Regions from separate parts of the Rhizobium sp. CBN3 genome, predicted to be linked through region 1. Evidence: predicted binding sites of a transcription regulator. Region 1 holds the regulator's gene; the other holds the start of a gene.
The links. The regulator LexA, encoded in region 1, represses DNA repair genes until DNA is damaged. The targets are predictions, from matches to a motif close to TGTTCNNNNTGTGTTCNG.
Positions count from the first base shown of each region.

Region 2: a site for LexA is predicted at 1,127-1,144, ahead of QWJ46_RS21600 (ribonuclease). Genes of this name have one in related genera too.

Region 1 is NZ_JAULSE010000020.1:37,336-45,137, forward strand. It holds gene pdhA (pyruvate dehydrogenase (acetyl-transferring) E1 component subunit alpha) at 1-391, opposite strand, end outside; gene QWJ46_RS24415 (septum formation initiator family protein) at 537-857, opposite strand; gene eno (phosphopyruvate hydratase) at 993-2,267, opposite strand; gene kdsA (3-deoxy-8-phosphooctulonate synthase) at 2,409-3,254, opposite strand; gene QWJ46_RS24430 (VOC family protein) at 3,251-4,147, opposite strand; gene lexA (transcriptional repressor LexA) at 4,346-5,062, shown strand; gene QWJ46_RS24440 (ComEC/Rec2 family competence protein) at 5,043-7,475, opposite strand; gene gltA (citrate synthase) at 7,765-7,802, shown strand, end outside.
Region 2 is NZ_JAULSE010000015.1:62,722-70,523, forward strand. It holds gene QWJ46_RS21595 (alpha/beta fold hydrolase) at 1-901, opposite strand, end outside; gene QWJ46_RS21600 (ribonuclease) at 1,159-1,899, shown strand; gene ettA (energy-dependent translational throttle protein EttA) at 1,997-3,646, shown strand; gene QWJ46_RS21610 (metalloregulator ArsR/SmtB family transcription factor) at 3,810-4,835, shown strand; gene metF (methylenetetrahydrofolate reductase [NAD(P)H]) at 4,837-5,739, shown strand; gene QWJ46_RS21620 (DMT family transporter) at 6,194-7,099, opposite strand; gene QWJ46_RS21625 (lytic murein transglycosylase) at 7,238-7,802, opposite strand, start outside.

The sequences.
Region 1 (7,802 bases):
ACATGTGCATCGAGCCGCCCTTCCCGTGGGAATAGCCGCTGCGGCGCCCGGTCAGTTCCGCCATGACGCCACGCGCTTCCATGCCGGTTGCCAGCATGTGGCCGTGGTCGCGATAGGCGGTGATGACCTGATCGCCTTCCTTCTGCGCCATCTGCATGCCGACGACGACAGCTTCCTGACCGATATAAAGATGGCAAAAGCCGCCGATGAAGCCCATGCCGTAAAGCTGACCGGCCTTCTCCTCGAAGCGGCGGATCAGTAGCATCTCGCGATAGGCCTTGAGTTCCTCATCCCGATCGAAGTCGGCTACCGGGCCTCCATTCGATGCTTTGGCTGCTGGTTTTGCTGCAGTTTTGCGGCTGGAAACGGTCGCGGTCTTTCGCGGCGCCATTCAACCCTCCCTATGGGTTTGTCGTTTCTCGATGGCGCGTACCATAGGGAAGAAATATGACCACAGCAATGCCATAATTGCATGGCTCGTATTCGGCACTAAGCTATTGGAAATTAATCAGAAATTCCAATTAACCGAATTCCGGCTAATTGGAATAATGGTTGAATATGACGATCTCGTCCGCACGCGACATATTCAGCTGATATCGCGCCTTTTCGTCCAACATATCCTTGTCGAGCGAGCCGTCACTGAGCAGCGCGACCTGGCTTTCCAGATGTTCGCGCTTCGCCTTCAGGACGGCAAGCTCTCTTTCGCGCGCGACGCGCTGACGCTCGAACGTCTCTGTCGCCCGCAGGCCATAATCGCCATGGATGCAATGATAACCGAAATAGGAAAGGAAGGCGACCGTCATAGCCGGGATGACGAAGCGGCCGAGCTTTCTCTTCTTATGATGCTTTGTCCACATACACGCATGCTCTTGAACGCATTACCAATTCGTTCAGCATAACGCGCAGAGATTAACCGTTCATTGACCGTAATAAGCGCGCAAGAAAAAACCCGCGCCGGGAGGCGCGGGTCGAGCCGTTGAAAATCGGAACGATCAGCCTTTGATGATCGAGCGGCCGGCATATTGGGCTTGGGGGCCGAGGCCTTCCTCGATGCGGATCAGCTGGTTGTATTTGGCGAGACGGTCGGAACGCGACAGCGAACCGGTCTTGATCTGACCGCAGTTGGTGGCGACGGCAAGATCGGCGATGGTCGAGTCTTCGGTTTCGCCGGAGCGGTGCGACATGACGGCGGTATAGGCCGCCTTGTGCGCCGTGTTGACGGCATCGAGCGTTTCCGTCAGCGAACCGATCTGATTGACTTTGACGAGGATCGAGTTAGCCACGCCCATGCGGATGCCGTCGCGAAGACGGGCGGAGTTGGTGACGAAGAGATCGTCGCCGACGAGCTGGGTCTTCTTGCCGGTCAGGTCGGTCAGCGTCTTCCAGCCTTCCCAGTCGTCTTCGGCCATGCCGTCTTCGATCGAGATGATCGGGTACTTGGCGGCAAGCTCGGCCAGATATTCGGCCATGGCGCCCGATTCGAGCGTGCGGCCTTCACCTTCGAGAACGTATTTGCCGTCCTTAAAGAACTCCGTCGAGGCGCAATCGAGGCCGAGGCACATGTCGTCGCCCGGCTTGTAGCCGGCTTTGTCGATGGACTTCATGATGAAGTCGAGGGCTTCGGGCGCGCTTTTCAGGCCGGGGGCGAAGCCGCCTTCGTCGCCGACATTGGTGTTGTGGCCCTGCGCGGCAAGCTCCTTGCGGAGCGTATGGAAGACTTCCGAACCCATGCGCACGGCTTCAGCGATCGAATCGGCGCCGACTGGCATGATCATAAATTCCTGGAAGTCGATCGGGTTGTCGGCATGGGCGCCGCCGTTGATGATGTTCATCATCGGCACCGGCAGCAGGCTGGCGGAAGCGCCGCCGACGTAACGGTAAAGCGGCAGGCCGGATGCCTGCGCGGCAGCCTTGGCAACGGCGAGCGACACGCCGAGGATGGCGTTGGCGCCGAGGCGCGACTTATTCGGCGTGCCGTCGAGCTCGATCATGATGTTGTCGATCTGGATCTGGTTTTCGGCGTCGATGCCGCCAATCGCGTCGAAGATCTCGGTGTTGGCGGCCTCGACCGCCTTTTCGACGCCCTTGCCGAGATAGCGCTTGCCGCCGTCGCGCAGCTCGACCGCCTCATGCGCGCCCGTCGAGGCGCCCGAGGGAACGGCCGCGCGGCCCATGCTGCCGTCTTCGAGATAGACGTCGACTTCGACGGTGGGGTTGCCACGGCTATCGAGGATCTCGCGGGCGATGATATCGGTGATTGCAGTCATGGGTTCTTCCTGCTCGGTGGGTGATAAGTCGGTCGAAGCCTGTCATAATCGAAGGCGTGCAAATTACAATGCTGCAATTTCCGGCCTTCGAACCAGCATGCCGTCGTGGCCTAAACCACGATCATGTCAGTCTGTTGAACGTCAGGCCTTGGCGATCGCGTCGAAGGCAAGCAGCTTCTCAAGCAATCGCGGCATGTCCTTGAGATAAACCATGTTCGGGCCGTCGGACGGTGCGTTGTCGGGGTCCTGGTGGGTTTCGAGGAAGACGCCTGCAATTCCCGTCGCCACCGCCGCGCGCGCCAACGTTTCCACGAATTCGCGCTGGCCGCCCGAGGAATCGCCCTGCCCGCCCGGCTGCGCCACGGAATGGGTGGCGTCGAAAATCACGGGAGCGCCCATCGCCGCCATGATCGGCAGCGAGCGCATGTCGGAGACCAGCGTATTGTAGCCGAAGGAAGCGCCGCGCTCGCACAGCAGCACATTCGGATTGCCGCTGGCGTTGAGTTTCTTCAGGACGTTCTTCATATCCCACGGCGCCAGGAACTGGCCCTTCTTGACATTGACGGCGCGGCCGGTTCTGGCGGCGGCGATCAGAAGGTCGGTCTGGCGGCAAAGGAAGGCCGGGATCTGCAGGACATCGACCACCTTGGCCACCTCGGCGCATTGCTCGGCCGTATGGACGTCGGTTATGACGGGAAAGCCGAATTCCTTCTTCAGGTCGGCAAAGACCTCCATGCCCTTTTCCAGGCCAATGCCGCGCTCGGCCGAAAGCGAGGTCCGGTTGGCCTTGTCGAATGAGCTCTTGTAGACCAGCCCGATGTCAAGCTTTGCGCAAAGCTCCTTCAGCGTGCCGGCTACCATGAAGGCGTGGTCGCGGCTCTCCATCTGGCAGGGGCCGGCAATCAGCGACAGACGGGCGGTATTGGAAAAGGTGACCTGGCCTGCGCCTTCGCCGATCCTGACTTCGGAATTCGTGTCGATGCTCATCGTGTTTCCTCGAAGGCGAAGAGCGCACCCTGCCCGGGCGTGGGCTTCACCAGAATACGGTTGTTCTTGCGCGTGTAGGTCACCCCGTTAGCAGCCAAATGCGCTTCTGTCACGGCAAGATCGACGACAGTGAAGAGGATTGCCCGCCCCCGCAGGCCGCGATCGGCTGACGAGACTGCAGTCTCGAAATAGGCCTCCAGCCCTTCCGGCGTCATCAGGCTGATCTTCGCATTCGATGCCGCGATATTCATGCCGAAACCGGTTTTCTCCACCGCCGCCTGCCCCATCGCAAGTCCGACGAAGGCGGCGAATGCCGCCGGCTCCGGCGCACAAAGCGCGATCTCGGCAATGCCGATCACGCCATTGGCATGCGTCTCCAGCGCGGCGCGATCTGTCGGGAACGAATTAATGCGCTGGCAGGTAAAGAGAAAGAAATCGGGGGCGCGCAAATCAGCTGCAAAGGCCAGCTTGAAGCTGCCGACGCTCTCCGAACCATCCGGCATCCGCATCGGTCGGCTGAACTGCAACATCTCACCGGCGCTCGCGCCGTTGCCGACGAAGCGCTTATGATCGAGGCCGGCATCCTCGCTGAGGAAGGCCAGCGCAGAAAGTCCCTCCTCGCCGCAGCGGAAACGGAAGGCGCGATTGCGGGCGATGAAGACATTGCCCTGGCGGGCCGCTGCCTCGCTCTCCTCGACACTCGCCACGCCGAGCGGCTCCAGATAGGTCTTGTCGGCGAAAAAGACGCAGGCATTCTCCGTTCCGAAGGGATGGCGCGCATCGGCGGCGACGGTGAAACCGAGCTTGCCGAGCCTTTCACGCGCCAGATCGATATTGACCACGGGCAGCACGACATGATCCAGCGGGTGCGACTTGGCGGAATGCGCGTTCATGAATATCCCTCCTGAAACCGGCAAGAGATGTGCGACAGCACCTCACTCAATGCAAGACATGTGTGCCAATCCGGCGAATGAAAATAAAAATCTCGACGAGTTGGCGCGAAGTTTTACGGAAATTTAGCTACTTGCGGAACACATATGGAACATATAGTGTCCGTTCTGGATTTGTTTCAATCACGGGGTCTGACGTCGATGCTCACGCGCAAACAACAGGAGCTTCTCCTTTTCATCCATGAGCGCATGAAGGAATCCGGCGTTCCTCCCTCTTTCGACGAAATGAAGGATGCCCTGGATCTCGCCTCGAAATCCGGCATTCACCGGCTGATCACGGCGCTCGAGGAGCGCGGCTTCATTCGCCGCCTACCGAACCGCGCCCGGGCGCTCGAAGTGATCAAGCTTCCGGAGGCCTATAACCCCAGTCTTCAGCGTCGCGGTTTTTCGCCGAGCGTCATCGAGGGCAGCCTCGGCAAGCCCCAGCCGGTCGCCGCCCCCGCTGCGCCAAAGCCGGTCGCCGACAATGGCAACTCCATCTCCGTGCCGGTCATGGGGCGTATCGCCGCCGGCGTTCCGATCTCGGCGATCCAGAACAACACTCACGATATCGTCGTTCCCGCGGATATGCTCGGCTCCGGTGAGCACTATGCGCTGGAGGTCAAAGGCGATTCGATGATCGACGCCGGCATCTTCGACGGCGATACCGTGATCATCCGCAACGGCAGCACCGCAAGTCCCGGCGATATCGTCGTTGCCCTCGTCGATGACGAGGAAGCAACGCTGAAGCGTTTCCGCCGCAAGGGTGCCTCGATCGCGCTCGAGGCCGCCAACCCGGCCTACGAGACCCGCATCTTCGGGCCCGACCGGGTCAAGGTGCAGGGCAAGCTCGTCGGCCTCATCCGTCGCTATCACTGACGCCGGATAGGCTGGAATCGGTAAAACGATCGTTGCGCCAATCATAGGCGCGATGGCGCATCCATGGTCGCGACAAAGCATCGAAGGCGGTGGTGACCTCCGGGCCGCTGTCGGCGAAGCGCAATTCGACGGAACCGGTCCTGCGTAGCGTCTCGCCGGTGAAAAGCGCGCCACCTGAACGGCAGTTGTTGAAACGCAGACGGACCGAGGTCACGACGATATCGGCCGTATCGCAGGCCGGGCCAAGATAGGCGGCATTGTCGATGACGGTGACGATATGGCCATTGCCGAGTCTTGATGTGCACCAGGCCTTCTTGACGCAGGAAAAGCGGTTTGCTTCACCGCCTGCTGCGGCTGCCCGCATCGCTGCACTCGCTTCGTTCTGCTGATCGCGGGAAAGCCTGACACGGCGGTCTTCTCCTTCCGCCGGGATAGCCGGACCATCCAGCATCTTCGGCGGATCATGTGTCGGCAGGACCAGCGCTCGCTGCCACTGGTCGAAGATGAAATCCGGCGGGTTTTCACGGTTGGAAGCTATTGCCTCAGCCGCGACGACCGCAACCAGACTGCCATCCTCCGAAATCACCAGATCCGGCGGCCGGGGAACCGGCAGAAGCAGCACGATAAGGGTCGAGATGGCGATGATCGATGTGCCGATATGGCGCAGCCGGGTACGCAGCAGCGTCAGCAGCAGAAAGCCTGCCACCGCCATTGCGAAATACCAGCCGGGCAAGCGGCCGATGCCGATATCCCCGCCCCAGCCGGACACCGTCTTGGCAACCGCAATCACCAGATCGAGGCCGAATCCGACCACCTTCCAGAGCGGAGCGTCCAGACCGAAAGGCATGAGCAACATCGCCAGCAACCCGGCCGGCATGACGATGAAGGAGATGATCGGCATCGTCGCAAGATTTGCCGGCAGGCCATAAGCCGTCAGGCGATGAAAATGCTCGATCGAAAACAGTGCGGTGGAAAAGCCGCCGATCAGCGAGGTGAGGAAGACGCCGCCGAAGAAACTGGCGACTACGGCCACCGGCCTGATGATCGGCAATTTCGGAAAAGCGTTTTCGCGGACACGCCTGTCCTTCCACAGCTGATAGCCCGATACCAAAGCCAATGTCGCGGCAAAGGACATCTGAAAGCTCGGTCCCAATACTTCCGAAGGTGAAATGGCGATGATGATGAGCGCTGAGAGAACGACATTGCGCAGGCTGATCGACGGCCGGTCGAAGAAGACGGCAATCAGCATGATGGCCATCATGATAAAAGCGCGCTCGGCCGAAACCCCGAAACCGGAGATCAGGTAATAGGCGGTGACGGCGATGAGCGCACCGGCAGCGGCGATCTTCTTTGTCGGACAGGCTTGGGCGACACCGGGAAAGAGGCTGAGCAGCATCCGGAAGCCGACGAAGAAGATGCCGGCCGACAGCGCCATGTTGAGGCCCGAGATTGCGACGATATGGGCAAGGCCGGACTGGCGCAGCGCCTCCGTCGTCGTCTTCGAGATGGCGCGCCGTTCATCCGTCACCAGGGCAGCGGCAAAAGCGCCGGTGTCGCCGGGCAGGATCGATCTTATGCGGTCGCCGATGCTGCTGCGCAGCCGGTAGAGCCATTCGAGCAGCGCGTCCGACGTCCACCTGGCCGCCTGCGGGCCGACCTGCGCGTCGAGCTTCTCCGGCGCACCGTAGAAGAAACCGTTGGCGCCGATGCCGTCGAAATAGGCACCGAAGGAGAAGTCGTTGAGCGCGGGAAGTGCGGGGCCTGCCGGCGGCGTCAGCCGTGCCCTGCCGGTGATGATGTCGCCGATCTCGAAAGGCACATCGGCGCCCCGGACGATCCCGGTGATGCGTCTTGGCGGCCGTTTCAACTCCGGCGCCTCGGTGCCGGTGACGGCAAGAATGTAGCGCCAGCGCCCGCGGCCGTCGCCTTCCCGCCGTTCGACGCGGCCGGTCACCGTCGTTGTCACGGATGAATCGAGGATCGCCGTCGAAGCCCGCCAGCTCTCGAACTGAGCCGAGAGCATGCCGCCGGCGAAAAGTGCGAGCCCCATGAAACTTGCGCGCAAGGCCGGCCGGCTGGGACCGGTGAGGAAAACCGCGGCCGCCGACACTAGCAGGCAGAGCAGCGATGCAACGAGGGGAAAATCCGATCCGCCGAGAAACCAGAAGGCCGAGCCGGCTCCGAGGAAGACCGGCGAGAACAGCAGCAGGCGGCCATGATCGGCCTCTTCGCCCAGCATGCAGGCTCCGGCACGCAGCGATTGCCAGGCGGCGGCCAGCAGCCGACGACGCAATGGGGTCTGCGACTGCGTCCTTACCGATTGAGTCACCACCGCAGGCGCAGGAAAATCCGGCGGATCGGCAAGGCCGACGCCCGCTTGCGGCCGCAATTCGGCTGTCGTCAATTCCTGCATGCCCCGCCCAAGATCACCCCGCGAAGTCGTCAGAATGCAACCTTCACGTAAATCCGGCAAGAATAATCGGTTGAAATAAGACGCAAAAACCAAAGGAGCAAAAGGTCAGTCGAATCATCGGCTTCCGCTATGCGTGCGGCTCATCGCTGCAGTGCCTAAAAGGTGATGCCGCAATGCACAAAATGCCATCACGGTAACTTGGCATTAGCGTCACGATCATATAGCTATCGGAAAGGACGCTTAACCCCTATGGCGCTTTTGTGGCGCCACCGACATTTCGGAGGACAGCATGACGGATCAAAGCGCTACAATAAAAATCGGTGACAA
Region 2 (7,802 bases), on a different contig from region 1:
AGTGCGCGAAGGCGGCGGTCGCCGCGTCGGCGCCGATCTCGTTCAGCGTTTCGTGTCGCATATCCTGATATATCTGAGCGCTGATACGAGAGAAGCCTTGGGCTTTCAAATGGTTTGACAGCCAGAGCACGGCTTTTCCACGCTCCGTCGCCGGATCCTCGCCGCCGCCGACCAGATGGATCGGCATGTCGCGCGGCAGGCGGTCGAGATGGAGCTTCTGCGGTGCGCGAAACGTCAGTTCGAAGAGATCGAGCCAGAGGGAGACCGAAGCATCGAAGCCGCAGAGCGGATCGACGATATATTTGTCGACTTCATCGGCATGGCGCGACAGCCAGTCAAGCTCGGTGCGGCGGTCCGGGATCGATTTTCCCCAAGCTGCGAAGGTGAGCTTCGGCAAGAGGCCGCTCGGCACGTCGGAGCCCTTCAGCATCCGCTCGGCAAGCAGGATCGCCTGGGCGGCTCGGCCGGCAAGGCCGACGGTGAAATTCGAATTCCACACGGCGACGGCGTCGAAGTCGGCCGGAGCGGTGACGGCGGCATTGAGCGCCACGAGGCCGCCCATCGAGTGGCCGAAGAGGATCACCTTGAGGCCGGGATGGCGCGAGGCCGCATGGGCGCGCATGGCGATGACGTCGCCGATCACCCGGTCGACGCCATTGCGGCCGGCGAAGCGGCCGATCGGCGCGTCGGGCGCGGTCGTCTCGCCATGGCCGCGGTGATCATGGGCATAGACGTGATAGCCGCGCGCCGCCATCGCCTCGGCAAAGCGGCCATATCGCTTCGAGTGCTCCGCCAGGCCGTGCGAGACCAATAGGATGCCGCGTGCCGGGTGGGTAGCCTCGGCATGGTGATAGGCCAGAGACGCTTCCCCTATGGCGAGTCTTTGCGTATCAGAAAACATCCGGATCCTCCCTGCCGCAGCAGAGCAGATCGCTACTGCATAATTCCTTAAAGCGGAATCGATTTAAACGAATATTCTGCAACCATAAGTGCGACAGCGTCCGTGCGTGACTCAAGAACAGTGAGCTCCCCGGAACGGCCGACTGTTTCCGGCGAGGCTCAGTCGATAACAAATTCCAGGATAGTTGCGATTCAGGGTTGCTGCCGTTTACTCTTTGTGCTTATCTGTTCCTGCATTGTTCTTCTTTGGGGGTTGAAATGAGCAGCATGCAGTTGCGTACCTTTACGTTCGCCGTGTCGATGATCCTTGCCGGCGCTGCCGTGGCGCAGGAGGCCGAGGGCCGTACCCGTTTCATTCTTGCTGCGAGCTGGCAGCCCGCTTTCTGCCAGACGAACCAGAAGAAGCCCGAATGCGCCAGCCAGACCGGCGAGCGCCATGACGCGACGAATTTCTCGCTGCACGGCCTGTGGCCGATGCGGCAGGATTATTGCGGCGTCAGCGACGACCAGAAGGCTGCCGACAAGGACGGCAAATGGGATACATTGCCTGATGTCGCGCTTTCGGCCGAGACGCAGGCGTCGCTTGCAAAGGCGATGCCCGGCACGCAGTCCGGCCTCGAACGGCACGAATGGATAAAGCATGGCACCTGCACGAAAATGAGCGTGGAGGAATATTTCGGCGTCGGCGTCCATCTGGTGGAGGCGCTCAACGCATCGGCCGTGCGCGATCTCTTTGCCGCCAATATCGGCAAGACGGTCAAGGCCGAGGCGGTCAAGGCTGCTTTCGACAAGAGCTTCGGGCCGGGTGCGGGCGAGCGCGTCAAGATGAGCTGCCGGCGAGCCGGCAATGCCAGGGTGATCAGCGAGTTGACGATCGGCCTGTCTGCGGATGCGGGAACGGCATCGGCAAAAAGCGCGGGCCTTGCCGATCTGATCCAGGGAGCGGGAAAAACCTCGTTCGGCTGTGACGAGGGCGTTGTCGATGCGGCGGGCTTCTGACCGGAATCCGGCGTAAACGGGTTTCGGCGTTGCTCACAGGCGCTGTTTCGCCTACATAGCGGCACGAAATGAAGTTTCCCGCCCGGAGCAGCGCAGCATGGCACGTCAATTCATCTATCATATGTCCGGCCTCAACAAGGCTTATGGCAACAAGAAGATCCTGGAGAACATTCACCTTTCCTTCTACCCGGATGCCAAGATCGGCATCCTCGGGCCAAACGGCGCCGGTAAATCCACTGTGCTGCGCATCATCGCCGGCCAGGACAAGGAGTATACCGGCGAAGCCTGGCTCGCAGAGGGTGCCACGGTCGGCTATCTCGAGCAGGAGCCGAAACTCGACCCGACCAAGACGGTTTTCGAGAACGTCATGGAAGGTGTTGCCGCGAAGACGGCTATCGTCGATCGTTACAACGAGTTGATGATGAACTATTCGGACGAGACCGCGGAAGAGGGAGCGAAGCTCCAAGACATCATCGACAGCCAGAACCTCTGGGATCTGGAAAGCCAGGTCGAGATGGCGATGGAAGCCCTGCGTTGCCCGCCGCGCGATGCCGAAGTCACCAGCCTTTCCGGTGGAGAGCGTCGTCGCATCGCGCTCTGCCGCCTGCTGCTCTCGCAGCCCGATCTGCTGCTGCTCGACGAACCGACCAACCATCTCGACGCCGAAACCATCGCCTGGCTCGAAAAGCACCTGCGCGACTATCCCGGCGCCGTGATGATGATTACCCACGACCGCTACTTCCTGGACAACGTCACCGGCTGGATCCTTGAACTCGATCGCGGCCGCGGCATCCCTTACGAAGGCAACTACTCCGCCTATCTGCAGGCCAAGGCCAAGCGCATGCTGCAGGAAAACCGCGAAGAGGCATCACGCCAGAAGGCGATCAGCCGCGAGCAGGAATGGATTGCTTCCAGCCCGAAGGCTCGCCAGGCCAAGTCGAAAGCGCGTATCAAATCCTACGAGCAATTGGTGGAGGCGGCCGAGAAGCAGCGTCCCGGCGACGCGCAGATTATCATCCCGGTGAGCGAACGGCTCGGCCAGGTGGTCATCGAGTTGGAAGGCATCACCAAGGGCTTCGAGGGTCGCACGCTGATCGACGATCTGTCGATCAAGCTGCCGCCGGGCGGCATCGTCGGCATCATCGGCCCGAACGGCGCCGGCAAGACGACCCTGTTCAAGATGATCACCGGCCAGGAAAAGCCGGATAGCGGCTCGATCCGCATCGGCGAGACCGTGCATCTCGGTTATGTCGACCAGAGCCGCGACGCGCTAGCCGCCGACAAGACGGTCTGGGAGGAAATCTCCGGCGGCGCCGAAATCATCAAGCTCGGCAAGTTCGACATGAACTCGCGTGCCTATTGCGGCGCCTTCAACTTCAAGGGCGGCGACCAGCAGCAGAAGGTCGGCAATCTCTCGGGCGGTCAGCGCAACCGTGTGCACCTCGCCAAGATGCTGAAGGCCGGCGGCAACGTTCTGCTGCTCGACGAACCGACCAACGACCTCGATACCGAAACGCTCGGCGCTCTCGAAAACGCGCTCGAGAATTTCGCCGGCTGCGCCATCATCATCAGCCACGACCGCATGTTCCTCGACCGTCTGGCCACGCATATCCTGGCTTTCGAAGGCGAGGGCCATGTCGAATGGTTCGAAGGCAATTTCGAGGATTACGAGCAGGACAAGATCCGCCGCCTCGGCCCGGATGCGCTCAACCCGGGCAGCCAGGCGCATAAGCGCCTGACACGCTGATCCTGCTTCGTTTCTACTTGCGAAAGCCCCGGTTCGACCGGGGCTTTTTTCATCTCGGGCCTGTCGCAATTTGCGCAGGCAATTTCGCGAACAGTGCGAATTGCCGCTTGCCACCGGTTTTCAAATCACATAAAGATATCTTTATATCTTGATTGGGCTGATGATGAGCGAACCTTTGAAGCTGGGACTGGATGGGTTGGTGGACGTCTTGAAGGCGGCCGGCGAACCCACGCGTCTGCGTCTTCTGGCCCTTCTCGACGGCGGCGACCTGACGGTCACCGATCTTACCGAAATCCTCGGCCAATCGCAGCCGCGTATCTCCCGCCACCTGAAGCTGCTCGGCGAGGCCGAACTGATCGAACGCTATCAGGAAGGCGCCTGGGCCTATTTCCGCCTCAAGCAGGACGGCAAGGCGGCCATGCTGGTGCGGGCGTTGCTGAAACACGTCTCCGAGAATGATCCGACCATCCTTCGCGACGGCGAGCGGCTTTCGCAGGTCAAGCGCCAGCGGGCCGAGCGGGCGCAGGCCTATTTCAGCCGCAACGCCGCGGAATGGGACGAGCTTCGCCGCCTGCACGCGGCCGATGAGGAGGTCGACGCCGCCGTCATTCGCCTGCTCGGCAACCAGCCGATCGATTCGCTGCTCGATCTCGGCACCGGCACCGGCCGCATCCTCGAACTCCTGTCGGGGCTCTATCGCCGCGCTATCGGTGTCGACGCCAGCCGCGACATGCTGAGCGTGGCGCGCGCCAATCTCGACAAGTCCCGCATCACCAAGGCGACGGTGCGCCACGCCGATATCCTGAACCTTCCGTTCGAGGGGCAGGATTTCGACCTGGTGACGATCCATCAGGTGCTGCATTTCTTCGATCAGCCGGAGATTGCGATCGCGGAAGCCGCGCGCATGCTGCGGCCGGGCGGGCGGCTCGTGGTCATCGACCTCGCGCCGCACACGCTCGAATATCTTCGTGACGAACATGCCCATGTCCGTCTCGGCTTTTCGCACCAGGCGATGTCCGACTGGCTGCGCAAGGCCGGGCTCGATGTCGAGCAGGTCGTCGATCTTCATCCGGGTCAGCAGGGCGGGCAGGGGTTGACGGTCACCGTCTGGCTCGCGCGCGATCCGAGGCGCCTCATGGCTTCGCAGACGAGCGAAGGCGCCGAACCTACATTTGCCGGGAGAGTATGACATGGCTTTGAAAAACGAAGGACGCGGGCGCAACTTCGGGATCTCCTTCGAATTCTTTCCGCCGAAATCGGAAGAAATGGAAGGGCAGCTCTGGGATACCGTCGCTAAGCTGCAGGACTGGGATCCGGATTTCGTGTCGGTGACCTATGGCGCCGGCGGCACCACCAAGGCGCCGACGCTGTCCGCTGTGACGCGCTTCCTGGCGCAGACGCCGCTTGCCACCGCCTCGCACCTGACCTGCGTCGGTGCGACGAAGGAGGAAACGCATCAAATGATCGATACGTTTCGTAAGGTCGGCGTAAAGCATTTCGTGGCGTTGCGCGGTGATGCGCCTGGCGGCGTCGGCGCGCCCTATCAGCCGCATCCCGGCGGCTACGCCAATGCCGCGGAACTGGTGGCCGGCCTCAAGTCGGTCGGTGATTTCGAGATTTCGGTCTCCGCCTATCCGGAAAAGCACCCGGAAAGCCGTGATACGGCCGCCGATATCGACATGCTGAAGCGCAAGGCCGATAACGGCGCCGACAGGGCGTTGACGCAGTTCTTCTTCGACAACGACAATTTCGAGCGTTACCTGGAGCAGGTGCGCGCCGCCGGCATCTCGATCCCGATCGTGCCCGGTATCATGCCGATCCAGAACCTGACGCAGCTGAAGCGGTTCGCCGGCGCCTGCGGCGCGGTTATCCCGGCCTTCCTCGATCAGCGCTTCGCGGGATTTGACGACAAGCCCGAGGATCGGGCGAAGGTTGCGGCCGAAGTTGCTGCCGAGCAGATCGAGGATCTCGTCCGGCGCGGCATCGGTGATTTCCATCTCTATACGATGAACCGCGCGCCATTGGTTTCCGCGGTGCTCGACAATCTCGGCTTCTCCCGCCGGTCGGCAAAGAGCGCGGGCGCCGCCGCTTGATCCTTTCAGACGTTCAAAAGTGAAAAAGCGCATGTCGGGCGGGACATGCGCTTTTTCGTTGGCGGATTGATCAGGGGAGTTTAGGCACTATCAGCATTACCAGCCCGTCAGCTCAAATAAAGAGCATGGACAGGACGAAAGCAAACGCTGCACTGACCAACAGAACATTCAAGGATTGCGTGAGTCCCATGTCTGTCTCCTCGCGTTAACCCGCGGATATTATGTCTGAAATATGTCGGTTGAAAAGCGGATTTTATGCTGCGCTGCCGAAGTGGTCGGTGGATAAATCGAAATCAGATTTGATAAGCCATTGAAGTAACGTAATAATTTCTGATTAATTTTTGTTCACAGAATTTAACATGCCGTTAAATCGAGCGATCGCCAGTTTACCTATGCGCCCAAAACATGGCGGCGCCGCAAGCGGTTGAAAACAAAAGGAAACTGCAACCGGATTTCAGGCTGTTCTCGCCAGCCGGCGATAGGCGCGGCCGTCGAGGATGACTAGCCCGAAACCGATGAGGGCCATGCCGGCGAATTCGGCAAGACTGAGCGTTTCGCCGAGGAAGAGTACGCCGAGAAGGATGGCGCTCGGCGGTACCAAAAGGGTGACGAGAGAGGCATTGGTGGCGCCTGCGGCGGCCATGATCCTGAAGTACAGGATATAGGCGAAGGCGGTCGACAGCAGCGCCAGCGCCAGAACGGCGAGGATCGCATCGACCGGCGGTACGGCAAGAGTCCAGGGGCGATCTGCTACCAGCGACAGTGGCAGTGCGATCAGCGAGGAGGCGGTCAGTTGGCCCGCCGATGTGACAGGAGCGGGAACATCCCTGAAGCGTTTGCCGTAGGTGGCGGCAAAACCATAAGAGACGGCGGCAAGCACGGGAAGGAGCAACGGCCAGAGCGGCGCTTCGCTTTCTGTCGAGATGCCGGGACCGATCAGCACGACAGTTCCGGCGAGGCCGACGAGGCAGCCGGCGATTTTTGCCGAGGACAGCTTCTCGTCCGATGTGAAGTAATTGGCGATGAGCACCGTCCAGATCGGTGTCGTCGCGTTCAAAATCGCCGCAAGGCCGGCGCCGATGCGGGTCTGGCCGAAGAAGATCAGCGCGTGCGGGAGCGCATTGTTGATCAGGCCAAGGACCAGGAACTCGCGCCAGCGGGCCTGAAGGATAGAATAGATGTCCAAACGGCCGGCAATATAGACATGCAGCGCGAGTGCCGCGAGCAGCAGCCTGAGGAAGACGAGGGTCAGCGGCGGCACGTGCTGGACGGCGATACGGGCAAAGAAGAAGGAGCCGCCCCAGATCAGACCGAGCAGGACCAGCAAGCCCCAGGTCCAGGCATTCATTCTGCTTTCCACGCCGCGTCCTCCACCGCAAATCGCATCTCCGCCGGACGTTGGTCGAAAACCGACGGCTTTTGACCATGAAGTTTTAGCGTAAGCGGAAAACGGCGCCACCCGTTTCTTGTCAAACGGATGGAGGCCGGCTGTCGGCGATCAGAGAGCGTTGAGAAGGGCAGGCGTCGCCCAGCCGTCGGCCGGTATGCCCAAGCGCTGCTGTTCCTTCTGGATCGCGATACGCGTTCCGGAACCGAGAATGCCGTCGATCTCGCCGACATCGTGGCCGAGCGACTGCAGCTTGGTCTGCAGCGTCTTCATCTGGTCGTTGGCAAGCCCCTGTTCCGGTGCGCCCTTGAGATAGGTCGGGGCGCCGGAAAGGCGGGTCGCGAAATAGGCGGCCGATGTCGTGTAGATGAACGACTTGTTCCATTCGAGATAGATCTTGAAATTGGGATAGGCGATGAAGGCCGGTCCCATGCGGCCCTGCGGCAGCACGAGATCACCTTCGAGTTCACCGAAGGCGGTGTTGCCGTCGCGCGGCTTGACGCCGAGCGCGAACCATTCGCCGGCCTTCATCGTGCCGCCGAGGCCGGATTTCTCCCACGGTAGGTTGTCGGGCACGGTGACTTCCTGCAGCCAGGGCTGGCCGCGCTCGAAGCCGAGGTGCTGGATGAATTTCGCCGCCGTCAGGACGGCGTCCGGGCCGCTCTGCTTCACGTGG